Linked DNA regions of Pseudosulfitobacter pseudonitzschiae. The protein of the gene in region 2 interacts with the protein of the main gene of each other region in a pairwise test. Links are inferred from orthologs where the notes say so. Each region holds a gene or a part of one and is shown on either strand. Other genes may lie near its edges. The genes, in order: accC and ribD.

Region 1 (14,692 bases), 1.6 Mb from region 2 along the record:
GCGCAAGAAACCGCAACTGCGGACGGCGCGGTTTTGCGTGGGTTGGACACGTTCAACGGCCACGTCACCGATATGGAAATTGCTGCAGGCCAAAGCTTTAAGTTCGGACATCTGAACATCGTGCTGCGCGAATGCCGCTATCCTGCGGGCAACCCTGCGGGCGATGCATTTGCTTCGATTGAAGTTAGTCAGCAGGGCCGTGAAGGGGTGATTTTTTCCGGCTGGATGATCGCCTCGTCTCCGGCGCTAAGTGCTATGGAACACCCGCGCTACGACGTTTGGGTGCTGCGCTGCACCACCTCCTGAAGGGTGGCGGGGGGCAGCGTGGTAAAGCTGGCCTTGCCGTTTAACGCACGCTCCAACATCTTGTGATAGGCCGCGCGTGACACTTCGATACCACCCAGCGATGCCAGATGGTCGGTCAGAAACTGCGTGTCGAACAGGGTAAAACCGCAACGTCGCAGATGATCAACACAGGCCCCCAGTGCCATTTTGGATGCATTTGTGCGCCGTGAAAACATGCTTTCGCCAAAGAACGCAGTGCCCAAGGTCACCCCGTAAACTCCGCCTACCAGTTCCCGCCCTTCGTGAATCTCGAAGGAATGAGCGTGTCCCAGATTGTGCAGGGCATTGTAAAGGCTGCGAATCTCGGCATTGATCCAGGTTTCGGCGCGGTCGGCACAGGCTTCGACGGTGCCGTCGAAGTCTGCGTTGATCGCCACCCGCCAAGTACTGCGCCGCATGGCGCGGGCAAGGCTGCGGGACATGTGGAACCCGTCCAGCGGCATGACCCCGCGCCTGCGCGGATCGACCCAGAAAATTTCCGGATCGTCGCGGTGTTCTGCCATCGGGAAAATCCCGATGCTGTAGCCGTGCAGCAGAATCTCTGGCGTGAGATCCATTATGCAGGCTGCAGATGCGTCTCCAGCCAGTGTTCCAGCCAGTGAATGTTGTAGTTGCCCGAATGGATGTCAGGCTCTTGCAGCAGCGCATCAAACAGCGGGATGGTGGTGTCCACCCCGTCCACGATCAGTTCGCCCAAGGCACGGTGCAGACGCGCCAGTGCTTCGGGCCGGTCACGACCATGAACGATCAGCTTGCCGATCAGGCTGTCGTAATAGGGCGGGATCGAATAGCCGTCATAGAGGGCTGAATCCATCCGAACGCCCAGACCGCCAGGCGCATGATATTGCGTGATCCGGCCGGGGCAGGGCGCAAAATTGGGCAAACGCTCGGCGTTGATGCGGACTTCGATAGCGTGGCCGTTGATCTTCAGATCGTCCTGCGTGAACGACATCGGCAGGCCAGCGGCCACACGGATTTGTTCACGCACCAGATCGACGCCGAAAACCCCTTCGGTTACAGGGTGCTCCACCTGAAGACGGGTGTTCATTTCGATAAAATAGAACTCGCCGTTTTCATACAGAAATTCGATCGTGCCCGCACCGATATAGTTGATGTTGGCGCAGGCGTCGGCGCAGATTTTGCCAATGCGGTCGCGTTCTTCTTGGGTGATCGTGGGGCCGGGTGCCTCTTCGAACACTTTCTGGTGACGCCGTTGCAGCGAACAGTCCCGCTCGCCCAGATGCACCGCGTTGCCCTTGCCGTCGCCAAAGACCTGAATTTCGATGTGGCGCGGCGTGGTTAGATATTTCTCGATATAGACTTCGTCGTTGCCGAAGTTCGATTTGCCCTCGGCGCGGGCGGTCATAAACGCCTTTTCCATCTCGGCGGCGGATTGGGCGACTTTCATGCCCTTGCCCCCACCACCGGCCGTTGCCTTGATGATGACGGGATAGCCCATTTCGACGCCAATACGCTTGGCGTCTTCCAGCGTGTCCACGCCGCCATCGGATCCGGGCACACAGGGCACGCCCAGCTTTTTCATCGTATCCTTGGCAGTGATCTTGTCGCCCATGACTCGGATGTGGTCGGCGGTCGGGCCGATAAAGGTCAGGTCATGATCCTGAATAATCTGCACAAAGCTGGCATTTTCGGACAGGAAACCATAGCCGGGGTGAATCGCCTCGGCTCCAGTGATTTCGCAGGCTGCGATGATCGATGGGATCGACAGATAGGACTGTGCGGATGCGGGCGGGCCGATGCAGACGCTTTCGTCTGCCATGCGCACGTGCATTGCATCACTATCGGCGGTCGAATGGACCGCAACACTGCCGATTCCCATTTCGCGGGCCGCGCGGATGACGCGCAGGGCAATCTCTCCACGGTTGGCAATCAGGATTTTATTAAACATTGTCAGATCCTTATTCCAGGATCACAAGCGGAGCGCCAAATTCGACCGCCGCGCCATCATCCACAAGGATACGCTTGACGGTGCCAGCACGCGGGGCTGGAATGTGGTTCATGGTTTTCATCGCTTCGACGATCAGCAGCGTGTCGCCTTCGGTAACGGTGGTCCCGACCGAGATGAACGAGGGCGCACCGGGCTCGGCTTGCATGTAAACGGTGCCAACCATCGGCGAGGTCACTGCACCGGGATGGTCTGCGGGGTCTTCGTTTGCAGCGGGTGCCGCAACGGCGGCGGCGGAAGGGGCAGCAGCGGCAGGGGCTGCGGAAGTCTGGGCCGGGGCGGGGGCATAGCCGGCCACGGGCGGGTGTTCGCGTGTGACGCGCACGTTCAGACTGTCATCTTCGGCATAGTCGCGTTTGACCTGAAGCTCTGTCAGATCGTTTTCGCGCAGCAGCTCGGCCAGCGCCTTGATAAAGGCCACGTCGTCGTCGTGTTTGTTCTTTGTCATTGTCGTCCTCGACCTCTTGTCAGGGGCGTTGAACGCCCCCTGTTCTGGGGTCAGGTTATAGGCCAGAAGTGCTGCATTGGAAAGCATGGCTTTGGCAGATTGAAGCAGGTGCCTGCCCAAGCCATAATGCGGGCAATAGGCGTGCGGGGGGCAGGGGATGAATCTGGCAACATGGCTTGAGCGGTCGGCGGCAGCAGACCCGCGTGCGCAGGCGTTGTATCTGGGCACCGAAGCGGTGGCCGATTATGGCACATTCGATCGGCTGGCGCGCGAACTGGCAGGTTGGTTGGGCGCACAGGGTGTGGTGCCCGGTGACCGGGTGGCCATATTCATGGCGAATGTGCCCGATTTCCTTGTGGTTATGTGGGGCTGTTGGTACGCGGGCGTTTGTGTTGTGCCGGTTAACGCCAAGCTGCACGGGCGCGAGGCGGCATTCATTCTGGAGGATTCCGGCGCAAAGGTGGTTTTTGCCACGACAGCGCAGGCGGGCGCTTTGCGCGCCGCCAAGGTGACTGTCCGAATTGTCGAGGATCTGCCCCAAGCCACACCGGTCATCCGCCCTGTGGACCGCGCTGAATTTGATCTGGCGTGGCTGTTTTACACCTCGGGTACCACGGGCAAACCCAAGGGGGTTATGCTGTCGCATGGCAATCTGATGGCCATGGCGCTCAGCTTCTTTGCCGATGTGGATCAGGTTAAAGGCAGCGATGCAGCACTTTATGCGGCACCAATGAGCCACGGTGCGGGTTTGTATAACCTGATGCACGTGCGCGTGGGCGCGCGCCATGTCTGCCCCGCTTCTGGTGGCTTTGATCCGGCGGAAATCCTTGACCTGGCAGCATATTTTGGCGACGTTCATATGTTCGCAGCGCCCACGATGGTCTCCCGTTTGACGTCCTATGCGACTGCATCTGCCCGGTCCGGCCAAGGATTGCGCACGGTGGTTTACGCGGGTGGGCCGATGTATTTGGCTGATATTCTGGCCGCGCGCGCCGCTTTGGGGGATGTGTTCGTGCAGATATATGGGCAGGGCGAATGTCCGATGGCGATCACGGCCCTGTCACGGGCGGATGTGGCGGGCGATGATATGGCGCGGGTGGCCTCGGTGGGGCGGGCGCAGTCTTGCGTCGAAGTGGGGATTTGCGACAGCCACGGGGCGTTTCTGCCCGCTGGCCAACCGGGCGAGATTATGGTGCGTGGCGCGCCCGTTATGCTGGGCTATTGGAACAATCCGCGCGCCACGGCAGACGCCCTGCGTAACGGCTGGCTGATGACCGGCGACATCGGAATGCTGGACGCCCACGGCTATCTGACGCTTCAGGACCGATCAAAGGATGTGATTATTTCAGGTGGAAGCAACATCTATCCGCGCGAAGTTGAAGAAGTGCTGCAAAGCCATCCTGATGTGCGCGAAGTGTCGGTTGTCGGGCGGCCACATGCGGATTGGGGCGAGGAGGTCGTGGCCTTTGTGGTTGGCACAGCCACCAAAGCCGAACTGGACGCGCTTTGCCGCGACCGCATCGCGCGGTTCAAGGCACCCAAAGTCTATGTCCACGTCGATGCCCTGCCCAAGAACAACTACGGCAAGGTGTTGAAGACGGAATTGCGGGCGCTGCTCTGACACACAGCCCGCAATTCCAATGGCTTAGGCCGTGATCAACGCATCGTCCGGCGCCACAAAGTTGTCACCGGTCAACGCACCGTCGCCACCGTGGCCGTTCAACACGTCGTGGCCGTGCACCTTCGAGGCAAAGACGGTTGGGTTATTGAAGTTGCTGGCGTTCGTGCCATCCTGCACAGCGCTGTAAAAATCGTTGTCATCGCCCATGCGCACTTCCCCACCGATGGGGTGCCATAGTTGTCTATAGACCGCTGCTGCCACCCAAGGTCATGTCGGCTTGGATCAGGCGTGCGTTGTTCTGATAGTGTTCACCCAAAACCGGCCAACTTGGCCGGTTTCAGTTTATAGTTGTATAAGGCAAGGTTAGATCGCCAGATACTCTTCGCGCAGTTCCTTGTTTTCGAGAACTTCGGCGGCGGTGCCGTCAAAAACGATGCCCCCAGTGTCAAGAATCACTGCGCGATCCGCCAGTTCGAGCGCGCGCACAGCGTTCTGTTCGACGATCACTGTGGTGATGCCCTGATCCTTGATAATGCGCAGTGTCTTTTCGATCTCGTCGACGATGACGGGGGCCAGCCCCTCATAGGGTTCGTCCAGCAACAGCACTTTGATGTCGCGGGCCAGCGCGCGGGCTATCGCCAGCATCTGTTGTTCACCGCCCGACAGGGTCACGCCCTCTTGCATACGCCGCTCGCCCAGACGCGGGAACAGGTCATAAAGCCGCTGGATCGACCAGCCTACAGGGGGCGCGATCTGGGCCAACTTCAGGTTTTCCTCGACCGTCAGGCCAGGAATGATCCGCCGGTCTTCGGGGACCAGACCAAGACCGGCTTGTGATGCTTCATGGCTGGACATATTGTGCAGTGGCTTGTGATCCAGCCAGATTTCGCCCTTGCGCAGCTCGGGGTCCCCGATGCGCGCGATTGACCGCAGGGTGGATGTCTTGCCCGCCCCGTTGCGGCCCAGAAGGGCCAGAATTTCGCCCTCGTGGACGTTAAAGCTGACGCCTTGAACGATATAGCTTTCGCCGTAATACGCGTGCATGTCCCAGACCGAAAGAAAGGCGGGGGCGGTCGCCGCGTGGTTGGCGTTCTTCGAGAAGTCGGGTTTGGTGTTCATTCTGCCCGTCCTTATGCTGCTTGGGTTTCGCCAAGGTAGGCTTCGCGCACCTTGGGATGACCCTTGATTTTGTCGGGTGTGTCTTCGACCAGCGGTGTGCCCTGTGCCAGAACCGTGATCCGTTCGGCCAGCGAAAACACCACATGCATGTCGTGCTCGATGATCGCGATTGTAATGTCGCGCTCATCCTTGATCTGCTTAAGCAGGTCGATGGTGTTGTTGGTGTCGGCCCGCGCCATGCCAGCGGTGGGTTCGTCCAACAGCAGCAGACGGGGTTCTTGCGACAGGCACATGCCGATCTCCAGCCGCCGTTTGTCACCGCGCGACAGCGATGCGGAATGCATATGTCGTTTGTCTGACATATTCATCTCTTCCAGCATATGTTCGGCCCGTTCCACGATGTCGCGGTCGTCCAACATGTTGGTCAGCGCGTTCAGCCCAAATGATCCGTCCCGCTTGGCAAAGCAGGGGATCATCATGTTTTCCATCACCGTCAGATCGCCAAATATTTCCGGTGTCTGGAACACGCGGCTGATGCCCATCTGGTTGATTTCATAGGGTTTGCGCCCCAATACCGACTGGCCGTCGAACAGCACCGATCCGGTGTCGGGGATCAGTTTGCCGACCAGACAGTTTAGCAGCGTCGACTTCCCAGCTCCGTTGGGCCCGATGATCGCGTGCACACTGTTTTCCGCAATGCTCAGATTTACGTCCCCCAGCGCCTGCAACCCGCCAAAGCGCTTGCCGACATTCTTAACTTCGAGAATACCCATCGTCTCTCTCTCCTATTCGGCTGCGGGGTTGCGCCGTTTGGCGGCGTCCGCCTCGGCTTCGGCTGTGTTGCGTTTGGGGCGGCCAAAGATCATGCGGCCCAGACGTTTGCCGCCTTCGACCAGACCACCGGGCAGGAAGATGATGACGATCATGAACAGCAGGCCCAGCGTCAGATGCCAGCCCTTGCCAACGAAGGGGTGGATGATAGTGACAAGAAAATCTTCCACACCGTCAGGCAGAAAACCCAGCCATTGATGCAGCACGCCGTCGTTGATCTTGCTCAGGATGTTTTTGAAATACTCGTTAAAGCCTGCGCCAAGGATCGGCCCGATCAGGGTGCCGACACCGCCCAGAATGGCCATGATCACGATCTCGCCCGAGGCGGTCCAGTGCATCCGCTCGGCGCCCGCAAGCGGGTCCATCGAGGACAGCAATCCGCCCGCCAGTCCGGCATAGATGCCCGAGATGACAAAGGCGGCCAATGTGTACGGCTTGGTGTTCAGGCCGGTATAGTTCATCCGTTGCTGGTTGGATTTCACCGCCCGCAGCATCATGCCAAAGGGCGAGCGGAAGATGCGGATCGAGATATAGAACGAGATCAGCATGATGATACCGCACAGGTAGTAACCCGCATTAAAGGTAAACAGCCAGTCACCAAGACGCAGCTCGAAGCTGTCGCGCATAGCGATGCCAAAGAAGTTGGTCACCGGCAGCGATCCGTCGACAGTTGTCGATTGCCCCAGCACGCGCGGATCGGTCAGCAGCAGTTGCAGGCCGGTTTCACCGTTGGTCAGATTGAAGTTCGACGCCGGGTTGCCCAGCACCGAATAGGCAAGGTTGTATGACATCTGCGCAAAAGCCAGCGTCAGGATCGAGAAATAGATGCCCGAGCGTCGCAGGCTGACATAGCCGATGGCCAGCGCAAAGATGCCAGCCACAACCATCGACAGCAGGATGCCGGGGATCACGTTCATGCCCAGCAGTTTGAACATCCAGACGGCCGAGTATGATCCGACACCCAAGAAGGCCGCGTGACCAAAGCTGAGATAGCCGGTCAGGCCGAACAGGATATTGAAACCGATCACCAGAATACCGAAGATCACGAACCGTTGCATCAGGTCGGGATAGCCTGCGTTGAACATCTGCGCGAGGCTGGACCCTTGGGGGAAGGGGTTCAGAATGAAGGGGGCCAGCGCCACCATCACCAGAACCACCATGAACAGGTTAAAGTCTTTTTTGGTCAGTCCGAGCATGTCTTATTCCTCCATCACGCCTTTGCGGCCCATCAGGCCACGGGGACGGGTCAGAATGATAATGATAGCCACCACATAGATGATGATCTGGTCGATACCGGGGAAGATCGCCTTGATCTCGTTCATGGAGGCAAAGGCTTCGAGAATCCCCAGCAAAAAGCCTGCCAGCACCGCACCGGGCAAAGAGCCCATGCCGCCGACGACGACCACAACAAAGCTGAGCACCAGAAAATCCATGCCCATGTGATAGTTGGGCGAGTTGATGGGCGCATACATCACACCTGCCAGCCCTGCCACAGCGGCGGCGATGCCGAACATGATGGTAAAGCGGCGGTCGATGTTGATGCCCAGCAGGCCCACGGTTTCACGGTCGGCCATGCCTGCGCGCACCACCATGCCGAAGGTAGTGAATTGCAGGAATGCAAAAACCGCCCCGATGATCACGGCGGCAAAGGCAAAGTAAACCATGCGCCAGTAGGGATAGATGATCGCATTGGGATCAAAACCGATCAGCACGCCGAAATCGAATGATCCGCGGAACACTTCGGGCGCGCCGGTAGGGATCGGGTTGGCACCGTAGAACGCCTTGATGACCTCTTGCAACACGATTGCCAGGCCGAACGTTACAAGGATCTGGTCGGCGTGGGGGCGTTTGTAAAAATGTTTGATCAGGCCGCGTTCCATGATGAAACCGATGGCAATCATGATCGGAATGGCAAACAGGATCGCCAGCGGCACCGACCAGTCGATCAGGGCAGCCCCCATTTCGGGGCCGAACCAGCTTTCGACATAGGGCGTGCTGATTTTTGCGGGATTGCCCAGAAAATCGGTTTTCGTCGGATCCTCGACGACGGTCGACAGGGTCAGGATGCGCTGCACAGTGACAGCACAAAAGGCGCCGATCATGAACAGGGCACCGTGGGCAAAGTTGACCACACCCAGCGTACCAAAGATCAGGGTCAGGCCAAGGGCGATCAACGCATAAGCGGAGCCTTTGTCCAAACCGTTGAGAAATTGAAGGATTATCTGATCCATCGTCCCACTCGTTTTAATTTTCAGGAAAGCTGCGTGTGCAGGCGGCAGGGGGATGCGGGGCAGGCAGTTGCCCGCCCCGCACGTAGAACGGCTTTAGGCGCCGGGGTTGCACGAACCCAGTGCACCGCCCGAGAACATCGGGTGATCGTCGGGGTAGGTGACCTGTTCGGTCGGCGTGACTTCGACGATTTCCACGAGATCGTATTCGTTCTCGGGATTCTCTTTGCCGCGCACAACAACGACGTCCTTAAAGCACTGGTGATCGCCGGCACGGTACAGGGTCGGGCCGTTGCCCAGACCGTCGAATTCAAAGCCTTCAAGGGCTTCGACGACGGCACAAGGGTTGAACGAACCGGCACGTGTGACTGCGTCGGCATACAGCAGCGTTTGCGCATAGCAGGTCTGAGCGGCCTGGCTGGGCGGGAAGCCGTATTTTTCACCAAAGGATTTGACGAAAGCGTTGGTGCCCGTATAGCGGTCGCCTTTTTCGTTTTCGAGTTTCCAGTCCCAGTTTTGCGAACCAACGATGCCGGCAATGTTTTTGCCCGCACCTTTTGCCATCAGTTCGGAGTAGAGCGGCACAACGATTTCAAAGTTCTTGCCATTGGCTTGCTTTTCACGCAGGCCGAACTGCACGGCGTTGGTCAGCGAGTTGACCATGTTCCCGCCGTAGTGGTTCAGAACCAGAACATCGGCACCCGAGTTCAGAACCGGCGCAATATAAGACGAGAAGTCGGTCGAGGCCAGCGGCGTGCGGACCTTCTCGACGGTTTCCCAACCCAAAGCTTCGGTCGCGGCTGCGATCGATTCTTCTTGCGTCCAGCCCCATGTATAGTCGGCGGTCAGGTGGTATGCGCGGCGGTCCGAACCATACAGTTGCTCAAGCACGGGTGCGAGGGCGGCGGCGGACATATACGCGTTAAAAAAGTGGCGGAAACCGTTGGCTTTTTTGTCTTTGCCGGTGGTGTCGTTCGAGTGGGTCAGACCCGCCATGAAGATCACGCCAGCTTCTTGACACAGACCTTGCACAGCCACAGCCACGCCCGAGGAAGACCCGCCCGAAATCATGACGGCGCCGTCTTTTTCGATCATCGACTTGGCCGATGCGCGCGCCGCGTCCGATTTGGTTTGCGTGTCGCCGGTGACGAATGCGACTTTTTTGCCCAAGATACCTGTGCCGTCCAGAACTTTGGACGAGAAGGTGCTCAGCATACCGCCGTCGCCCTGGCCGTTCAGGTGTTCGACCGCCAGTTCAAAGGCGCGCAACTCGTCGGCGCCTTCATCGGCGTAGGGGCCGGATTGGGGTACGTTAAAGCCCAGCGTGACCGTGTCGCCGGTCGGTGCATTGGTAAAGCCCGCGTGGCTGGCCGCACTCAGATACGTCGGCAGCGCAAGGCCCGCACCGGCAATGGTGCCGGTTTTGAGCACGCCACGGCGTGTGAAGTTCGAATTGGACATGAAATCCTCCCAGTTGTTGAAAAGCGTCTGCCGACTCCTCCGTCCGCACAAACGCATGCACCACGCCTGTTGGTGCATAGTGCAAATATGTTATCGCCTGCTTTTGGAAAATTGCGCAATAACCCCCTTGAAATTCACAACTATTTTGTAAACAAATGAACAGAACGCAGGCTGTAATTGTAAAGTTTCTTATGTCGCGCCGCAGAAAGCCATTGATAAGGCGCAACAAAGCGATAGGGGCTGAAAATGATCAAGGACTCGTTAACCGGCAGCCGTATCCGTGAACGTCGGGTGATTGCGGGGCTTAAGCAGGCAGATCTGGCGCGACAGATCGGAATCTCGGCCAGCTATCTCAATCTGATCGAACACAACCGGCGCAGAATCGGCGGGAAATTGCTGTTGAACATCGCCCATGTGCTGGGAGTCGAACCCTCGGCGCTGACCGAAGGGGCCGAGGCCGCATTGATTGCGTCGCTGCGCGAGGCGGCCAATGATGTGGGTCTGGGCGTGGCCGAGGTAGAACGGGTCGAGGAATTTGCAGGCCGCTTTCCCGGCTGGGCCGAGGTGCTGGCAGGCGCCCATCGCCGCGTGTTGTCGCTGGAACGCACGGTCGAAACACTCAGCGACCGTCTGACCCACGATCCGCAACTGGCCACTTCGATGCACGAAGTTCTCTCCACTGCCGCTGCCATCCGGTCCACGGCGTCCATTCTGGCCGATGACAGCAGCATCTCGCCTGACTGGCAGGCACGGTTTCACACCAACATTGATCAGGACAGCCGCCGTCTGGCCGACAGTGCCAAGGCATTGGTTACCTATCTGGATGCCAACCCCGAAGAAACGGCCCATGCTTCACCTCAGGAAGAGGTGGATGCGTTTCTGGATGCGCATGATTACGGCTTTGACGGGCTGGAGGCAGGCACCCAATCCGTTGCGGAGGTTCTGGCGCAGGCACCGCAGCTGGTTTCGGTTGCGGCGCAGCATCTGGCGCGGCAGGTTCTGATCCAGATCGAGGCCGACGCCCGCGCTGTCAGCCGTGATGCGCTGGCCGCTGCAGTGGGGCGCACAGGGATCGACCCTGTGGCTCTGGCCCAAGAGTTCGGCGTATCGGTCGCCCGCGTCCTGCGCCGTCTGGCGGCCCAACCCGGCACGCCGCGCGGGCTGGTGGTTTGCGACCGCGCGGGCAGTCTGGTGTTTCGTCGCCCCGTCGAGCGCTTCTCGATTCCGCGTTTCGGGGCGTGTTGTCCGCTTTGGCCACTGTTTCAGGTGTTGACGCATCCCGGTCAGGTGCTGCGCGAGCGTGTCCAGCAACTGGGCCGCAACGTGGCGACGTTCGACTGTTTTGCCGTGGCCGAGCCGATGGGGCCTGCACAATACAACGCCCCGCCACTGGTCCATGCGACCATGCTGATCCTGCCGGTCAGCGCCCCCGATCAGGGGCAAACCAGCGGCCGCCCCGTCGGATCAACCTGCCGTGTCTGCCCGCGCACGCCCTGTGCTGGCCGCCGCGAGCCGTCGATTCTGAGCGCAGGCTTTTGACAGGCACAGCTTTTCGCTTAATAGTCTGCGATCAAGAGGAGATCCGCGCGCAGAAATGCCGCGCGGGGACGTCGTACAAAGTTGCGGCGGGGACCGTTCGGGGAGGAATGGACACCAATGGACAAGCATGTGCTGCTGGTCGAAGACGAAGTGAATATCATCGAGGCCATGAGTTTTTTGCTGAAACGCGAAGGATGGAAGGTGGGCACCCATTCGGATGGGGCCACTGCTGTGTCGGCAATCCGCGACGCGCGGCCCGATCTGGTGGTGCTGGATTACATGCTGCCGGGCAAAAGTGGGATCGAGATTTTGACCGAATTGCGCGCCCTGCCTGATTTCGCGGGGCTTCCGGTGCTGATGCTGACCGCACGCGGCCAGTCGCGCGACCGCGAAGAGGCCGAGCGGGCGGGGGTCAACCGGTTCATGACCAAACCGTTTTCCAACACCGAAGTGCTGAACGCGGTGCGCGATCTGGTGCGGGTCTAGCCCCGTGGCGCGCGGCCCGTCCTCTCCGGTATTTCTGGAACGGCGCAGCTATCGCCGCCGCCGGATGCAGGACGCGCAGCGGTTGTTGCCGGTCTTGGGCATGGTGCTGTGGATGGTGCCGGTTCTGTGGCCTTCGGGGGACGAGACGGGGCATGTCAGCATGTCGGCGGCGATCTGCTATGTGTTTGGCGTGTGGTGCGTGCTGATCGGTCTCAGCTTTGTTTTGTGGAGCGGGGTGCAGCATGGCGCGGACGACGCGACAGACACGGCATCAGATCCGGCGGGTGATCCTTGATGGCGTCGCTTAACCTGCTGGTCGGCGTCTGTCTGGTCTATGTGGCATTTCTGTTCGCCGTGGCCTTTGCTGCCGAACGTGCCGCCGTGCGCGGGCGCAGCGGCTGGTTGCGCACGCCGCTGGTCTATACGCTGTCGCTGTCGATCTATTGCACGGCATGGACGTTCTACGGCGCGGTCGGCTATGCGGCACGTTCGGGGATGGAATACGTCACCATCTATCTTGGCCCGTCTCTGGTGATGATCGGCTGGTGGTGGGTGCTGCGCAAACTGGTGCGCATCGGACGCAGCCAGCGGGTCACTTCGGTGGCTGATCTGATCTCGGCCAGATATGGCAAGTCGAACACACTGGCGATCGTGGTGACGATCATGGCGGTGGTCGGGGTAACGCCCTATATTGCGCTTCAATTGCAATCGGTCACGCTGGCCTTGTCGACCTTTTCCGGGCCGCCGGATGTGAACGGAAATTCGGGGCTGAACACGCTGTCTGCAGGGTTCTGGGTGGCCGCAGGTCTGGCCGTTTTCACCGTCCTGTTCGGCACCCGCAATCTGAACGCCAATGAACGCCACGATGGTGTGGTCATCGCCATCGCCGTCGAGGCGGTGGTAAAACTGGTGGCGTTGATGGCCGTGGGAATCTTTGTGGTGTGGGGCGTCGCGGGTGGTATTGGCCCGATGATGGCCCGCATCGACGCCAGCGCGCTTGGCACATGGGAACTGGACCGCAGCCGCTGGGCCGCGCTGACCGTGCTGTCGGCGGCGGCGTTCCTGTGCCTGCCGCGCATGTTTCAGGTGCTGGTGGTCGAAAACGACGACGAACGCCATGTGCAGATCGCAAGCTGGGCCTTTCCCGTCTACCTGATGCTGATGAGCCTGTTTGTGGTGCCCATTGCCGTGGTCGGGTTGAACCTGTTGCCTGCGGGATCAAACCCCGACCTGTTCGTGGTCAGCGTGCCGCTGGCCCAAGGCCAGACCGGTCTTGCGGTGTTGTCCTTCCTCGGCGGGTTTTCCTCGGCCACGTCGATGGTGATCGTGGCGACACTGGCGCTGTCGACGATGGTGTCGAACCATGTGGTCATGCCGATCTATCTCAGTCTGAAACCGGGCGGGGCCAGCATGTCGGGTGATGTGCGCAGCGTGATCTTGCTGGCGCGGCGGTTATCGATCCTGCTGATCATTGCGCTGGGCTATCTCTATTATGTGCTGTCGGGCGGCAGTGGCGCGCTGGCGGCCATCGGGTTGATCTCCTTTGCTGGCGTGGCGCAGTTCCTGCCCGCGATGCTGGGCGGCATCTTCTGGCGCGGGGCCACGCGGGTGGGCGCGCTGTCTGGGTTGTGTCTGGGGTTTGCCATCTGGGTCTATGCCTCGCTGCTGCCCAGCTTTGGTCAGGACGCGGTGCTGCCTGCGTCGTTCTTCGAGGTCGGACCCTGGGGCATCGGTTGGCTGCGGCCCTATGCGTTCTTCGGGATCGAAGGCATGGACCCGACCGTTCATGCGGTGTTCTGGTCGCTGCTGTTGAACACAGGCTGCTTTGTTGTCGCCTCGTTGGTGAGCTTCCCGAAGCCGCTGGAGCGGCTGCAGGGTGCGCAATTTGTCAACGTGTTCGACCATTCGGGGCAGGCGCGCGGCTGGCACGCGTCCGTGGCCGCCTCGGAAGACCTGATGATCATGGCGCAGCGTATTCTGGGTGCAACCGAGGCGCAGGCGCTGTTTCGCGCCGCCGCGCTTGCGCAGGGGATGACCGGCCACCTGCCTGAACCGAACCCTGCGTTTCTGGAACGTCTCGAACGTGAACTTTCCGCTTCGGTTGGCACTGCGACGGCCCATGCGATGGTCAGCCAGATGGTTGGTGCGGCTTCGGTTTCGGTCGAGGATCTGTTGGCGGTGGCCGACGAATCGGCCCAGATGCTGGAGTATTCCAGCCAGCTTGAAGCCAAATCAAACGAGTTGAGCCGCACCGCCGGCCAGCTGCGCGAAGCCAATGAAAAGCTGACGCAACTTTCTGTGCAAAAAGATGCCTTTCTGGGTCAGATCAGCCACGAATTGCGTACACCAATGACTTCGATCCGTGCGTTTTCGGAAATTTTGCGCGATGCCGACGGGCTGAGTGTGGCGGAAAAGACCAAATACGCCTCGATCATTCACGTCGAGGCGATCCGTCTGACCCGTCTGCTGGATGATCTGCTGGACCTCAGCGTGCTGGAAAATGGTCAGGTTAGCCTGAACACCGCGACGGGGCGGCTGGATGCAGTGCTGGACCATGCGGTGATCACGGCGCAAGCCAGCGGCGACGGGCAGTTGCGGATTTTCCGCCATCCGGCTGCGGCAGACACGTCGCTGACCACAGATTTGGA
Region 2 (14,693 bases):
ATGACACAGCGGGGCGATTTTCCTTTGCCACGGCACAATCGCCGCTGGGGCAGGCGCTTTATACCGCGTTGGATTTAAACCCCACCGCGTTCGAGACCAATCTGGTGATCGTGGATGGGCAAATTTATGAAAAGCTGGATGCCTTTGCCGCCGCGATGTCGGCGCTGGGCTGGCCTTGGCGGGCGCTGTCCATAGCGCGCTGGATTCCGACTGCCATCAAGCGACCCCTGTACGAGGCCATCGCCCGCAACCGCTATCGTATTTTCGGACGGTACGACACCTGTATGGTGCCCACCGCAGATCTGCGGGCGCGGTTCATCGACACCGCGCCCTGACACGCATCTAGTTGGTTGGCATCAGGAACACTTCGCGCACCGTGTTGCGCGGGTTGGCATTCAGAGCGTGAACGACGGCGTCAGCCACGTCTTCGGGTTGCAGTTTGTCCGGTTTGCCCTCGTCAAAGAATGCGGTGTTAACCATGCCCGGCGCAATCACGGTGCAGCGTCCACCCCATTCTTTCATCTCGTCGGCCAGATTGCCGCCATAGCCATGCACGAACCACTTGGACGCGCCATAAATCGACCCTTTGATGTGCGCGCGCCCGGCGGCCGAGCCGGTCAGCACCATGTGGCCTTTTACGGGTTTCAGGTGCGGGATCGCCGCCTTGGCTGTGTAAAGCAGCGCGAGGATATTCAGTTGGATCAGATCCTGCCATTCCTGCGGATCGCCGTTTTCCGTGCCGGGGGTGTCCAACCCCATACCCGCATTGGCATAAGCGGCATGGACCCCGCCAAACTTATCGGCCAGCTTGCCGATCGCTGTCTGTTGTTGGTTCAGATCGGTCGCGTCACCGGGCAGGGCGATGGCCTGTTCGCCGATCTCGGACACCAGCGCATCCAGCTCGTCCTTGGATCGGGCGAAAAGCCCGACGTTCCAGCCAGCCTTGGCTGCGGCCTGCGCGGTGGCCGCACCAATGCCCGAGGATGCGCCGGTGATAAAAAGTGTCTTGCTGGTCATGTCGGTCTCCTTGAATGCTTCGGTCGCCCAACGCGCCAGCCACTGATATGTTCAGTGACAGCCATGTGATTGGGGTCTTGGGCGCGGCACCCTATATTGAAACGAAGTTACAGGAGATTTTATATGGTTCGCTTTCCCATTGCCGCCAGTTTTGCGCTGGCTTTGACAGCCCTGCCTGCCTCTGCGCAGATTCTTCACGTCTTTGTCGCGCCAAGGCTAGATGTAAACCGCCTGTCGGATACAACATTCGAAGTCATCGAAAAAGGCGGCGTGGGGCCGCGTGGTGTCTGGTGCGCTGCGGCAAACTACGCGATCCACGAACTTGGCAAGCAACGCGGGCGCATTTACATCGTGACACCGCGCGGACCGGCCCAAACCGAGGCGGGTGCCAAGGGCGTCGCCTTTTCCACCCAAGATCCGGGGATTGCTGCCAATACGGGCTATTCGGTGACAACGGATGTTGCAGGGGCCAACCTGTTGGTCTTTCATGCCCAGCAGTTCTGCAAGGATAATATCGTCGAACCCGGCGACATCCTGCCCTGATGTCACCACCAACAAAGGACGTTTTTATGTATCGCCCGCTTCTTACGATCCTTGCCTTTGCTTTGGCCTCTCCAACGCTGGCACAAAGCTATTCGGCGCGAAATGACCTGACCGTTGCACCATTGGCCGATGGCGCCTTTGAAGTGATCGAGGCCCAAGGTGCAGGCGCGCGCGGGCTTTGGTGCGCCGCCGGAGACTATGCCCGGGATCAGTTGAACAGCCCCAGCAGCGCACGGCTTTACGTGGTTGTACCGCGCAGCGACAGCCAGACGGCTGCTGGTCGCAAGGCGGTGACATTCGCGCTGACACCACAAGGCACGGTGCCGCGTCCGACAGTTTTTGTGGGCTTTTCCACGCGCAACGCGGGTTCGACTCTGTCGGTGGCGCACGCGGTGACTTTCTGTGCGGGTGAACGGGCGCCCGGCGGGCTTTGATGCGTCTACGCCGTTAACCGCTTGCAGCCTGCGGTGGGCTGCGCCACCTTCGGCTTTATGCAGACCCTGTTCCAGATCGACACGCGCGGCCCTGGCCTGACCGAATTCACCGACGCGGTGGCGCGCTGGCTGCGGGGGCAGGGGGATGGATTGCTGACCCTGCTGGTGCAGCACACATCGGCCTCGTTGGTAATACAGGAAAACGCTGACCCCGAAGTGCAAAGCGATCTGCGCGCCTATTTCGAACGGCTGGTGCCGCCCACCACGGATGCGTCGATGGCCTATTTGACCCACACTTACGAAGGCCCCGACGATATGCCAGCTCATATCAAGGCGGCGATGCTGCCTGTGTCCTTGTCGATTCCGGTGACCGCAGGGCGTATGGTGTTGGGTACATGGCAGGGCATTTACCTGTTCGAACACCGCAACAAACCGCACCAACGCAAGGTCGCCGCACATTTCAGCGCGGATTAGACGCGCAGCAGCAAAAACATGCAGCTTATGTAGCGGTGGCATTTCCCCCCTACCCAAAACCTAGGCAAGGTCCTATAACTGTGGATAAGTGCGGGTCAAACCCCACAACACAGGCGGGACAGTATAAGGGGACAGGCCAATGCGCTGCCCATTTTGCGGAAATATCGACACCCAGGTAAAAGACAGCCGACCGGCCGAGGATCACGTTTCGATCCGCCGCCGCCGTTTTTGTCCGGCCTGCGGTGGCAGGTTCACCACCTACGAGCGGGTGCAACTGCGTGACCTTGTTGTCATCAAATCCAGTGGCAAGCGTGAAGATTTTGATCGGGACAAGCTGGAACGCTCGATCCGGATTTCGATGCAAAAACGCCCGATAGAGCCGGAACGCATCGACCAGATGATCTCGGGCATTGTGCGACGGCTTGAATCGTTGGGCGAAACCGACATTCCGTCCAAAGTCATCGGAGAGATCGTGATGGAGGCACTGGCCCGCATCGACACCGTGGCCTATGTGCGTTTTGCCAGCGTTTACAAAAACTTTCAGGCGGCTGATGATTTTGACAAGTTCGTTCAAGAACTGCGTCCAGACCAGCCAATGGATGAGTGAGCGCGGCATCTGACAGCCGGTTCATGGCGCTGGCCCTGTCGCTGGGGCGACGGGGGCAGGGCAACACCGCACCCAATCCGGCAGTGGGCTGCGTGATCGTGGCCAAGGGTCGCATTGTCGGGCGCGGCTGGACCCAACCGGGCGGTCGCCCGCACGCGGAAGTCGTGGCGCTGGCGCAGGCCGGTGCAGCGGCGCGCGGGGCAACCGTTTATGTCACGCTGGAGCCCTGCGCCCACCACGGCCAGACGCCTCCCTGCGCTCAGGCGCTGGTTGATGCAGGCGTGGGCCGCGTTGTGGTTGCTGTGGCTGATGTTGACGGGCGGGTGGACGGACGCGGGCTTGCGATGCTGCGCGATGCGGGAATTGACGTCGAAGAAGGCTTGATGGCCAACAGGGCCTTTGCCGATTTGACCGGATTTTTCCGCCGCGTGGTCACGGGCCGCCCCGAAGTTACCCTGAAACTGGCCAGCAGCTTTGATGGCCGCATTGCCACCGGCACCGGTGAAAGCCAATGGATCACAGGACCGGAAGCGCGGCGTATGGGCCATTCCATGCGGCTGCGCCACGACGCGGTGATGGTGGGGGGCGGCACCGCGCGCCACGACGATCCGTCGCTGACGGTGCGTGGCATGGGGGTGGTCAAGCAACCCGCGCGCGTGGTCGTCTCGCGCAGGCTGGATTTGCCGTTGTTGGGCAATCTGGCACGCACGGCCCAAGATGTTCCGGTGATCCTGTGCCACGGCAGGGATGCCGACAAGGGACTGCAACGCACATGGTCCGAACTGGGCGCTGTTTTGCTGTCCTGTCAGATCGTGGGCAGTCAACTTGACGCCTATGATGTGCTGACCCAACTGGGCGCACACGGGCTGAACCGTGTCTATTGCGAAGGCGGCGGCGCGCTGGCGGCGACACTGCTGGCAAATGATCTGGTGGACCGTTTGGTGGGCTTTACTGCGGGCATGACCATCGGGGCCGAAGGGCTGCCGTGTGTTGGTGCGCTGGGTCTTGGGGCATTGTCCGAAGCGCCGCGCTTTGATCTGGTGGAAACCCGCACCGTGGGACCGGACGTGATGCACGTCTGGGAACGCACCGAAGGCTAGCGCCAAAGATGCGCGTATGAGGCAAAAATTCCCTGCACTTTCGCCACCATCCGGTTCAGCACGCCGGGGTGTGGCACGTCGCCCGTCGTCAGCCGTTCGGTAACCACCTCGACAGGGCAGGGCAGACCGGTTTTCGGATCGAAATAGCGCGGATAATCAATCAACGTGGCGTGTACCAGCCCCGCAAGGTCGGGCAGCGCGCGGCGACGCGGTGGAATGTCGCCACGATCATCGGTCAGCCCCCAGCCCGCATAGAACGGCGCGCCGGTTGTGGTGACAGCCACGCCTCGGATCAACGCCTCGAACCCTGCCAGTGATGTCATCGTCCACAGACGGTCAACGTGCCCCAACAGTGCGGCGATGTCGGTGTTTTGCGCGATCACGTCGGCCGTGTCGCTGGCATCCAGGGCACCGGCGCGCAGGCCGGCTTCGACATCAGGGTGCGGTTTGTAGATCAGAGTTGCATCGGGATGCGCCGCGCGCGCCGCTTGCAACAGCGCGCGGTTTGTACATATTTTGCCAGATCCTGTACGGATCGACGCATCGTCTTCGACTTGCCCCACAACCAGAATGCGCGGACCGTCCGGCAGATCGGGCAGCGCACCGCCAAGGTTGTATTTGCTCAGGGCCGCATCGGTTAGATGGCGTATCAACGCTTCGGCACGGTCGCGTTGGTCAGGGCGCAGGCTGGCCCGCGCGGCGATCAGTTGCTCAAGACGGCTGGGGCGCGCGGGATCGTAGTAGATGCCCAGATCGTCCGTCACCAGCGACAGCGGCGGCACCAGTTCGGCCCCCAACCCGCGCGACCGCAAGAACCCGTCCTCGACGCGCACGGCGTCATCGTGCCCGACGTCGGCCTTGCCTGCCCAAACCATCCAGGGCCGCTGCATATCGCGGGCGCGGGCGGGATCATCAACAAAGACCATGCGCTTGTGACGGCCAAAGACCTGTTGCAACGGCTTGCGCTTCCACAACCGCATGCCGCTGGCGACCCACCCCTGATGATCGGCCCGCCATGCACGGGTCTGCGCGGCCAATGCCTCGATCGCGGTTTCAAGGCTACACAGGCAATCGCGGTAAGGGTCGTACCATGTGGGATAGAGCAGCATCGCACCGGCAAACAACTGCGCGCGGGTCAGATTGCGTTGGCGGCGCTGAACGGGAAATTCATCTTCAGTCAGGCCCCATCCAGCATAAAACGGCTGGCCGAACACGCGCGGTTTGTGGCCGGCAAAGATCGCCTCGAATCCCAGTTGCGAGGATACAGTATACACGCCGACAGCCCCCTCGAACAGCGTCCACGGGCTGATGGCGTCCTCCAGCAGCGTGATGCGGTCGTTGCAGTCAGCCTGTGTAAAATAACCTTGGCGGAATCCTTGGGCGGTTTCGGGGTGTGTCTTGATAAGGATTGGCGCACCCGGATGTTCCTCTTGGGCGACGAACAGCATTTCCAGAAACCGGTTGCGGTCGGCGCCGCTGGCACGGACCGACGCATCGCCAAAGGTCTGGTCTATTACCACCACATATCCCGGTGGCAGGGCCGGGCGCGTGGCATCGAAGGCGGTGTATTTGGTCAGATGCGCCTCTTGCATCCGTGCAATGCAGCCGCGGGCGCGGTTCAGCAGGGCGGTGTTGTCCAAGGGATCATCGCGTAGGATCTTTTCCAGATCGGACGGCTGCGCGGGGTCGAAATGCACGCCCGAATGGTCGATCAGCAGGCCCAGCGGCGGGTCACCTGCCCGCCCCGGATACAGCGAGCGCAGCCATGCGTCCTCGATCCGCACGACGGGGGCGTTGTATTTGGCGGCCACAGCCTCGCCGCGGCGGGCGGTCGGACTGTTTCCCCAGACGCCAACCAGATCACCCTTTCGCGGCACGCCCAAGGCAATGTGATATCCCGCCAGTTTCAGAATGCGGCGCAACCGCCGCTTGGTCAGAAAGCCGCCGTTGTAAACGCACAGCCGCCGCACCCTGTCAGGTCCGGCGGAGTGCATGCCCTGCGACGCAGGCATCAGGCATTAGTTTCCGGCAAGACTGGACAGCGAGTTGACCGAGCCCGCAGGGCCGGTCAGCGCCGAGAGTATCTTGGTGAACTGTGTATATGGTGCTTCGGTGACATAGAGCGTATCGCCGTCGCGGATCAGGAAATCGCGCGCTTCGAACATGCCGTTGGGCTGTGTCAGATCCAGAACATAGACCATCCGCTGCGCCCCTTGCAGGTCGCTGCGGCCCAGAACCGAATTGGCAATCTCGGGCTCTTCGTTGCGCATCACAAAAATGCCGGTGGGATCGGCTGTCGCAGGATTCAGGCCGCCGACTTGCGCAATGGCTTCCAGCGCGCTCATGTTCTGGCTTTCAAAGGGCACGCGGGCCTGACCGCCCGTCGCACCCAGCGCGGTAAAGGCGCGGGTGTCTTCCTCGACCAGAATCCGGTCGCCGCCGCGCAGGGCGATGTCCAGTTCGGGATGGTCATAGAGGTCTTGCAACCAGATCTTGCCACGTTGGCCGCCACGGGTCACGGTTACTTGGGCAATTTCGGGTTCGATGGTCACGCCGCCTGCGCGGGCCAGCATGGCCCCCAGCGTGCGCGTGGGTCGTTCGATGGCGTAAACACCCTGACCGCCAATCGACCCGATCAGTGACACGGTCGAGCCGTCACCAGCGACGCGGCGCACTTGCACCTGTGGGTCTGGTGTCTGCTCTTCTAGCTTGGCTGTGATGATGCGCCGGATGGCTTCGGGGCTGTTGCCTGCGGCGCGGATGCGGCCAGCATAGGGCACAAAGATAAATCCGGCACCGTCAACCTGCACCTCTTCCAGCTGGGTGGCGTTCTGCATCTCGCCAGCCAGCAGGCCGTCATCGACATTTTCCCAGATCGTCAGGCCCAGCACATCGCCCGGCTGGATCGTGTCCGAGCCCAGTTGCGAGGCGGCTTTGAACGATTGCGAAAAGCCCAGCGCAGGTACCACAGAGGTGGCGCGCGTGACGCGGTCGTTGACCGAAACGATAAAGGAATCGCCCTGCCGCTGCACCGATCCTGCGAAAATCTGTCGTTTGTTGGGGCCAACCTGAGGCAAGCCACAAGAGCTGACAACAGCCAATACCATCAGCAGCGCAACAGGGCGCGCCCACTTGAAATCAGGGAATATCACTGCGCGGTCTCCTCGACCTATTCTTGTTCTGCCTCGAAATCCCCGATTGCTTCGGGGTATTTGGAACCAAGTTAGCGGAATCCGTAGAGAAAATCTACCGCTAGGGGTGGTGTTGTTCAGTTGACCAACCGCAACTGTTGCCTGGGAGCCGCGGTGCCGGATTCAAGTGCGTCATAGGGATCTTCGGGCGAAAGCATCATATCGACCACATGGCGCAGCAATTGTCGCCGCCCGCGCGAGGAATAGTAACCGCCGGGCAGCTGCGAGGTTTCCAGCAAGTAGCGGCGGTAGTCCTTATAGGCCTTGTTGTCGGGACGGGTGGCCCCCTTGAAGAAGTCGGCCAGTGGTTGGTCCGAGACAAATTCGGGCTGGTTATAGACCGCGCGGCCAAAAACCTTTAGCGGGATGCCCCGCCACAGCACCTGTTGGCCTGCGGTGGAATTGACGGTGACGGCGCTGCGCGCTTCGTTCATCAGCCCCGCCAACTTGCCGCCGCGCACATAATGCACACGCTCTGCGACATCGTATTCACGCGCCAGCTTGCGCACGGCGCGGCGCACCGGCACGCGTCCATCTTCCAGCGGGTGATCCTTGAACACAAGATGGTGGTGCGTCGGTGCTCCCTTGGCAAAGCCTTCGATCACGACCCTTAGAAAATCGGTCATTGTGTCAAAGGGCGAATGTTGCTGGAAACTGGAGTCGTGTTCCAGTTGGAGCAGCGCCAGATGATAGGGAAAGCCGCCGTGCCGCACCCGCAGCGTGCTGATCCGCCGGTCAATGGCATGGACGGGCATCAGCAGCAGACGCCGCAGGTAAAGCTGGAATTCCTTGGTCACGCTGATGCTGCGGTGGGCGCGGAAATTGCGATAGTCGCCGTTCCGGAACATCACGAACCAATGATAAAGCGCGCCGTAAAACACATGCTGGCGCATGTCCCCCCAGTGGGCGGGCGGCAGGGGGGCCTCCATGTCGGACATGGCCAGCGCCTTTTGCATCTGCGCAATGCTCATTCCCATCAGCCGCGAGTTTCCGTTGGTGCCGCCCCGCTCGTACGTAACCCAATAGGGGCGCATATAGCCTTCTTCGAAGACATGCACCGTGATGCCGCGCCGCTTTGCCTCGGCCACGGCGCTGGCGTGAATAGGGCGGGTGTCACCATACAGCACAATGTCAGTGATGTTGCGGGCGGCGCACAGATCAGCAAAGGTCTGCGGCCAATCCCCGGCGGTGCCGCGATAGGGGATATAGCTGGACGGATGAAACCAGAACGCACGGTCGCCCGCATTAAATCCGACACGGCACACCGTTGCATCCGCACGGCGCAGCATTTTTCCAAGACGGTTGAAAAATGGTCCGTGGGGGCCCTGTAGAAACAGGAATACGCGTTGATCGGCGGTGGTGTGCGTCATTTGTCCTCTGATAAGCGGTAAGGGTTATAATCCAGTGACCACCCAAATCCGGCTGAAATATGACTGGGGTCGGGCATTTGCGCAATGGCCGTGGGTCTTGCGTGCAGGCGCAGGCACGTTTAGCTGGTGGGATGAGTTTCAGGGGGCACTTGGCATGTTTACAGGGATCATCACCGATATCGGCAAAGTCGTCGCGTTAGAGCACGCAGGCGACCTGCGGGCGCGGATCCAAACGGCCTATGATACGGACGGCATCGACATGGGCGCCTCTATCGCGTCGGACGGCGTGTGCCTGACTGTCGTGGCGCTGGGCGACAACTGGTATGATGTGGACATCAGTGCCGAGACTCTGTCCAAGACCAATCTTGGTGCATGGACCCAAGGCAAGCGCGTTAATCTGGAACGCGCGTTGCGTGTGGGCGACGAATTGGGCGGGCACATCGTGTCGGGCCATGTGGATGGCGTGGCCGAGGTGATCTCGGTCGTTGACGAGGGCGACAGCACCCGTGTGCAACTGCGCGCGCCCGAGGCGCTGTCGCGGTTTATTGCCCCCAAAGGGTCGGTGGCGCTGAACGGCACATCGCTGACGGTGAACGAGGTGCAGGGTGACGTGTTCGGCATCAACTTTATCCCGCACACCAAGGACATGACCACTTGGGGCGATGTGGCTGTGGGCGATGCGGTCAATCTCGAGATCGACACATTGGCGCGCTATGTGGCGCGGCTGGCCGAAGCGGGCTGAAGCCCGACGGGCGTATCCAGCTTGCCCAGACCGCGTCGCACATTCTCGACCACTGCGCGGTGCTGCGGAGTGCTGGCGACATGCGGTGTGACGAAGATGCCCGGATGATCCCACAGCGGGCTGGATGCCGACAGCGGTTCTGTGTCGAACACATCAAGCGACGCACCTGACAGATGGCCACTGTCGAGTGCCGCGATCAGGTCGTTCTCGACCAGATGCGCGCCACGCCCCAGCTGGATCAGCGCGGCCCCTTGGGGCAGGGCGGCAAACAGCGGGGCAGCCAACAGGCCCGTCGTCTGAGGTGTCAGCGGCAGCACATTGATCAGGATATCTGTCTGCCCCAGAAATGCGTCGATCTGGTCCGTGGTCATGTGGCTGATGCCTCTGGTCGCCGGATCGGGCCGCTTGCGCGACAGGGTGGTTACCCGATAGCCAAGGGCCGCCAGACCGTTTGCAATGGCCCGCCCCATCAAACCATAGCCCATAACACCGATGCGCCGCAGCGTCGGGCTTTGATCGCCCACTCGCCGCGCCCAGTCGTGGCGGTTCTGGGCGGCAAGAAAGTCGCCCATCCGGCGATGATGCCAGACCACATGGAACGCGGCGAACCCTGCCATTTGCAGCGCCTGATCGGGGTCTTCGACGCGGTGGACCGGCACATCAGGCAAAGACGGACAGCCCATGATCGCGTCCGTCCCCGCACCGGCAGAAAAGACCGCGCGAAGGTTGGGATAGGGCGTGAACGTATCATCCGCGGGATTGAACGTCAGCACAAAGTCCACCGCCCGTGGATCGTCTACACGTTCAGGTGGCAGCAGCGTGATCTCGGGGGCACCTTGCGCGAAGGGTTCTGCGAAATAATGCATCAGGTCGATCACGGAACAGGTCGCAACGCCGGTCCAGCGGGTCATTCGGCGGCCTTGCCCCAGCCTCCGCCCGGCACGGCGGCGAGCAGTTTCTGGGTGTATGCGTGCTGCGGGTTCAGGAAAACCTCGGAGACCGGGCCGATCTCGACCAGTTGTCCCTTTTGCATCACGGCGATCCGGTCACAAAGCTGGGCCGCCACACGCAAGTCATGGGTGATGAACAGTATCGACAGTTCAAATTTGCGGCGCAAGTCGCGCAACAGATCAAGGACTTGCGCCTGAATAGATACATCAAGCGCCGAGACAGCTTCGTCGGCGATAATCAGTTCGGGGTCCATCGCCAGTGCGCGGGCGATGCCGATACGCTGACGCTGTCCGCCGGAAAACTCGTGCGGAAAGCGGTCTACAGCTTCGGCACCAAGGCCCACGGTGTCCATCAATTCGCGGGCACGGGCGCGGGCCTTGTCCCTGGGCACGCCTTTGGCAATCGGGCCGTCGGTCAGCGCCCGCAGGATGCGTTGGCGCGGGTTAAGTGAGGCGTAAGGGTCTTGAAACACCATCTGCACCTTGTGACGTGCCGCCCGCAACTCGCTTTCGGAGAGGGCCGCCATATCGGTGCCGCCCACCAGAATCTCGCCCGCGTCGGGCGTAACCAGCCGCACGATTGCGCGGCCAAGCGTCGATTTTCCCGATCCGGATTCCCCGACAAGGCCAAGCACCTCGCCCTTGGCAATGGTCAGCGATACATCGGCAATCGCACGCACATCGCGGCGCGGGCGGAACAGGCCGCCACCCGTCAGATAGGTTTTCTCGAGGTGGTGGATTTCAAGCGCCGGCTGGCTGTCGACGGCAACAGATTGGGGTACCTGTCCCGTGGGGATCGCTTCTAGCAGGCGCTTTGTGTAGTCGTGCTGCGGTGCTTCGAGAACCTCGGTGGCTGTGCCGCGTTCGACGATCTCGCCGTGGCGCATGACGATCACCCTGTCGGCAATTTCGGCCACGACGCCAAAGTCGTGGGTAATGAACATCACCGCCATCCCGCGCCGCTCGCGCAGATCAAGGATCAACTTGAGGATTTGCGCCTGTGTGGTGACATCAAGTGCGGTTGTCGGTTCATCCGCGATCAGCAGTTCCGGTTCAAGCGCCAGAGACATTGCGATCATGGCGCGTTGGCGCTGGCCACCGGACAACTGAAAGGGAAAGGCACGGATGATCTTTTCGGGATCGGGCAGACCGACCTCGCGGACCAGATCCAGCGCGCGCGATTTGCGTTCGGAGGGGCTGTGCCGTTTGTGTGCCTCGAACACCTCGGCAATCTGGTCACCGATCCGCATCAGCGGGTTCAGCGCGGTCATCGGTTCCTGAAAGATCATCGCGATGCGGTCACCACGCAAGGCGCGCTGCTCGGCCTCGGAGATCTGAAGAATGTCGGTGCTGCCGAAGATGGCGGTGCCCTTTGCAACCGCCAGCCCTTCGGGCAGCAAGCCCATCAGCGCATTGGCGGTCATCGACTTGCCAGACCCGGATTCGCCCACGACGCACAGGATTTCGCCCTTGGCGATGTCATAGGTGCAGTCTTTTACGGCCAATTCGCGGTCGGCGCCCGTTGGCAATGAAATGGACAGGCCATTGATGGACAGAACGCTCATGATTTGCCTTTCCGGATCAGATGCGGGTTCAGCGCATCGTTCAGCCCTTCACCGATCAGGTTCAGCGCAAGCACGGTCAGCACGATGGCAACACCCGGAAAGAACGACAGCCACCATGCCGACCGGATTACCGTGCGTGCCGCACCAATCTGATAGCCCCACGACATGATGTTCGGATCACCCAGCCCCAGAAAGGACAGCGAGCTTTCCAGCAGGATCGCGGTTGCAACCATCAGCGATGCCATCACGATGATGGGCGAGACGGTATTGGGCAGCACCTGACGGGTCAGGATGTGCATATTGGACAGACCGGCAAGGCGGGCGGCATCGACGTATTCGCGCCGCGTGACAGACATGACTTCGGCCCGCACCAGACGCGCGACGGGCGGCCATGACACGATCGCGATGGAAATGGTGATCGAGGTCAGTGAGGGTTCGAGGATCGCCACCAGCACGATGGCGAGGGCAAAGTTGGGGATGGTCTGGAAAAACTCGGTAAAGCGCATGGCGCATTCATCGACCCAACCGCCATAGAACCCCGCCAGCGCGCCCAACGGCACCCCGATCAGCAGCGCCATCACCGTCGACACCAGCCCCACCAGAAGCGACACCCGCGCACCATAGATCAGCCCCGCCAGAACATTGCGGCCCAGCGTGTCGGTGCCCAGTGGCAGCCCGTCGGTGGTCAGGGGCACAAGGAACGGTCGCTGCACCATTTGCCAGGGCCCGTTGGGAAACATCACCGGCGCGAACAGCGCGAGAAGGATAACAGCAATCAAAACGACAAGGCCGAAAACTGCGGCGCGGTTGGTTGCGAAGCGGGACCAGAGACTCATGGGGTACTCCTTATGCCTTGTGCCCGATGCGGGGGTCAATCAGCCGGTAGACGATATCGGTGATGATGTTGAAAATGATGACCATCGCCGCAGAGACAAGAAACACACCGAGGATGGTGTTGTAGTCGCGTGCGGCAAGGCTCTCGAACATCAGGCGGCCGATGCCGGGCCATGCAAAGACGGTCTCGGTCAGCACGGCACCGCCGACCAGTTGACCGGCCTGAAGCCCCGCCAGCGTGACCACAGGCAGCAGCGCATTGCGCAGGATATGGCGGCGTCGGATGGTGGCAGGGGCCAAACCCTTGGCGCGTGCGGTTTTGACAAAATCCTGCTGCGCCACTTCCAGCATCGAGGCACGGGTCATCCGCATGTAAACCGCCATAAAGAACAGGCCTAAGGTCAGCGCGGGCAGGATCAGGTGTTTGAGAATGTCGATAGCGCGGTCAAATCCGCCATAGCCGCTGCCAACGGTTTCATAGCCAAATCCGGGCAACCAGCCCAGTTGCACCGAAAACACCAGCACTGCCATCAACGCAGCCCAATAGAGCGGAGTGGCATAGAACAGCAGCGCCGTACCCGTTATCAGGCTGTCGGTGAATTTGCCCACACGTGCGGATGCGGCAACTCCCAGCGCCACACCTGCAAGCAGCGAAATCCAGAACGCGGTCAGCGTCAGGATCAGTGTGGCAGGCAGCCGTTCAAGGATTAGATCCAGCACCGGTGCGCCCTGACGGAAGGAATAGCCAAGGTCGAGGGTCAGGATATTGCCCACATAGGTAAAAAGCTGGACGTAAAGAGGCTTATCAAGACCGAACTGCGCGCGCAGGTCGGCGATCATTTGTTCGTCTGCTGCGCCCGCTTCACCCGCCAGCACGGCTGCCGGATCTCCCGGTGCGGCGTGGATCAGGAAAAAGTTCAGCACAGCAATGGCAAGAAGCGTCAGCGCCGCCTTGAGCAGTCGCCCAAGGATCGTTCCGGCAATGGCCATGAGATCACCTTAAATCTTGTGTCACCCCGAAGGGCGGGGAGACGGGGCCCGAAGGCCCCGCCCGGGAGAAGATTTTACTGTTCGATCCAGGCGTCGCGCAGCCCGTCGTTCAGGCCGATGCCCGTGGTGATCAGGTTCTTGATGTTGCAGCGGTAGATGGTGGGAAACTCGATTTCCAACAGCCAAGCGACGGGAACGTCCTCGACGATCTGTTGCTGGATTTCGGTATACATCTCTTGCCGCTTTTCGTTGTCGGGCTCGATTGCGGCAGCCGCCCACATCTTGTCCAACTCGGGGTTTTCATATCCCTCGACGTTGTTCCACGGGCTGCCCTTTTTGATCTGGTCAGCGGTATAGTTCCGCGCCACACCCAATGCGGGGTCGCCGTATTGGTACAGATAGGTAAAGGCCATGTCATAGTCCCAGCTGGCCGTCTTCTCGTTCCAACCCGCAACATCGGCTGAATCGATGTCAACTTTGATGCCGACCTCTTCGAGGTTCTGCTTTACCGCCTCGGCCCAACGCTGCCATGTCTCGCCATAGGGCAGGGGCAACACGCGCACCGGTGTGCCGTCATAGTTCATCTCCGCCAGCAGTTCCTTGGCCTTTTCAGGGTCATGCGGGTACTGCGGAACATCATCGGTATAGAAGTTTGTCTTGGACGACACAGGGCCGGTTGGCACTGTGCCAAAGCCGTTCCAGACCACGTCTTTTACAAATTCGCGATCCAGTGCGAACATGACGGCTTGGCGGAAACGCTTGTCTGCGGTCGGCCCTTCGCGGTTGTTCAGCCACATCCATGCGTGGGGCGCAAAGAATTCCCAGCCCTTGGAAGTGGAGCACACGCCGTCCATCTCGGTCAGCCGTTTCACATCC

The links.
Region 1: the proteins of ribD (region 2) and accC interact in binary tests that used the Escherichia coli proteins (3 or more experiments, as listed by UniProt). The link is inferred for Pseudosulfitobacter pseudonitzschiae from one-to-one orthologs.

The regions. Positions count from the first base shown.
Region 1 is NZ_CP022415.1:989,508-1,004,199, forward strand. Bases 79-3,038 are described here. They hold accC (acetyl-CoA carboxylase biotin carboxylase subunit), read right to left. Parts: upstream 2,255-3,038; coding sequence 902-2,254; downstream 79-901. Other genes in these bases: SULPSESMR1_RS04745 (DUF2155 domain-containing protein), read left to right, coding at 79-306; aat (leucyl/phenylalanyl-tRNA--protein transferase), read right to left, coding at 270-902; accB (acetyl-CoA carboxylase biotin carboxyl carrier protein), read right to left, coding at 2,265-2,759; SULPSESMR1_RS04765 (class I adenylate-forming enzyme family protein), read left to right, coding at 2,917-3,038. In the rest of the region: more of SULPSESMR1_RS04745, read left to right, coding at 1-78; more of SULPSESMR1_RS04765, read left to right, coding at 3,039-4,380; SULPSESMR1_RS04770 (hypothetical protein), read right to left, coding at 4,405-4,587; SULPSESMR1_RS04775 (ABC transporter ATP-binding protein), read right to left, coding at 4,744-5,499; SULPSESMR1_RS04780 (ABC transporter ATP-binding protein), read right to left, coding at 5,511-6,272; SULPSESMR1_RS04785 (branched-chain amino acid ABC transporter permease), read right to left, coding at 6,285-7,526; SULPSESMR1_RS04790 (branched-chain amino acid ABC transporter permease), read right to left, coding at 7,530-8,561; SULPSESMR1_RS04795 (substrate-binding protein), read right to left, coding at 8,655-10,019; SULPSESMR1_RS04800 (helix-turn-helix domain-containing protein), read left to right, coding at 10,266-11,558; SULPSESMR1_RS04805 (response regulator transcription factor), read left to right, coding at 11,676-12,044; SULPSESMR1_RS04810 (hypothetical protein), read left to right, coding at 12,049-12,339; SULPSESMR1_RS04815 (sensor histidine kinase), read left to right, coding at 12,339-14,692. UniProt on the Escherichia coli protein: This protein is a component of the acetyl coenzyme A carboxylase complex; first, biotin carboxylase catalyzes the carboxylation of the carrier protein and then the transcarboxylase transfers the carboxyl group to form malonyl-CoA.
Region 2 is NZ_CP022415.1:2,551,817-2,566,509, reverse strand. Bases 2,176-5,136 are described here. They hold ribD (bifunctional diaminohydroxyphosphoribosylaminopyrimidine deaminase/5-amino-6-(5-phosphoribosylamino)uracil reductase RibD), read left to right. Parts: upstream 2,176-3,098; coding sequence 3,099-4,175; downstream 4,176-5,136. Other genes in these bases: SULPSESMR1_RS12455 (capsular polysaccharide biosynthesis protein), read right to left, coding at 4,172-5,136; nrdR (transcriptional regulator NrdR), read left to right, coding at 2,608-3,075; SULPSESMR1_RS12470 (secondary thiamine-phosphate synthase enzyme YjbQ), read left to right, coding at 2,176-2,468. Also shown: SULPSESMR1_RS12490 (thiol-disulfide oxidoreductase DCC family protein), read left to right, coding at 1-335; SULPSESMR1_RS12485 (SDR family oxidoreductase), read right to left, coding at 343-1,017; SULPSESMR1_RS12480 (hypothetical protein), read left to right, coding at 1,141-1,560; SULPSESMR1_RS12475 (hypothetical protein), read left to right, coding at 1,587-1,994; more of SULPSESMR1_RS12470, read left to right, coding at 2,052-2,175; more of SULPSESMR1_RS12455, read right to left, coding at 5,137-6,187; SULPSESMR1_RS12450 (polysaccharide biosynthesis/export family protein), read right to left, coding at 6,194-7,282; SULPSESMR1_RS12445 (capsule biosynthesis protein), read right to left, coding at 7,444-8,736; SULPSESMR1_RS12440 (riboflavin synthase), read left to right, coding at 8,891-9,478; SULPSESMR1_RS12435 (NAD(P)-dependent oxidoreductase), read right to left, coding at 9,448-10,389; SULPSESMR1_RS12430 (ABC transporter ATP-binding protein), read right to left, coding at 10,386-11,993; SULPSESMR1_RS12425 (ABC transporter permease), read right to left, coding at 11,990-12,829; SULPSESMR1_RS12420 (ABC transporter permease), read right to left, coding at 12,840-13,817; SULPSESMR1_RS12415 (ABC transporter substrate-binding protein), read right to left, coding at 13,892-14,693. UniProt on the Escherichia coli protein: Converts 2,5-diamino-6-(ribosylamino)-4(3h)-pyrimidinone 5'-phosphate into 5-amino-6-(ribosylamino)-2,4(1h,3h)-pyrimidinedione 5'-phosphate.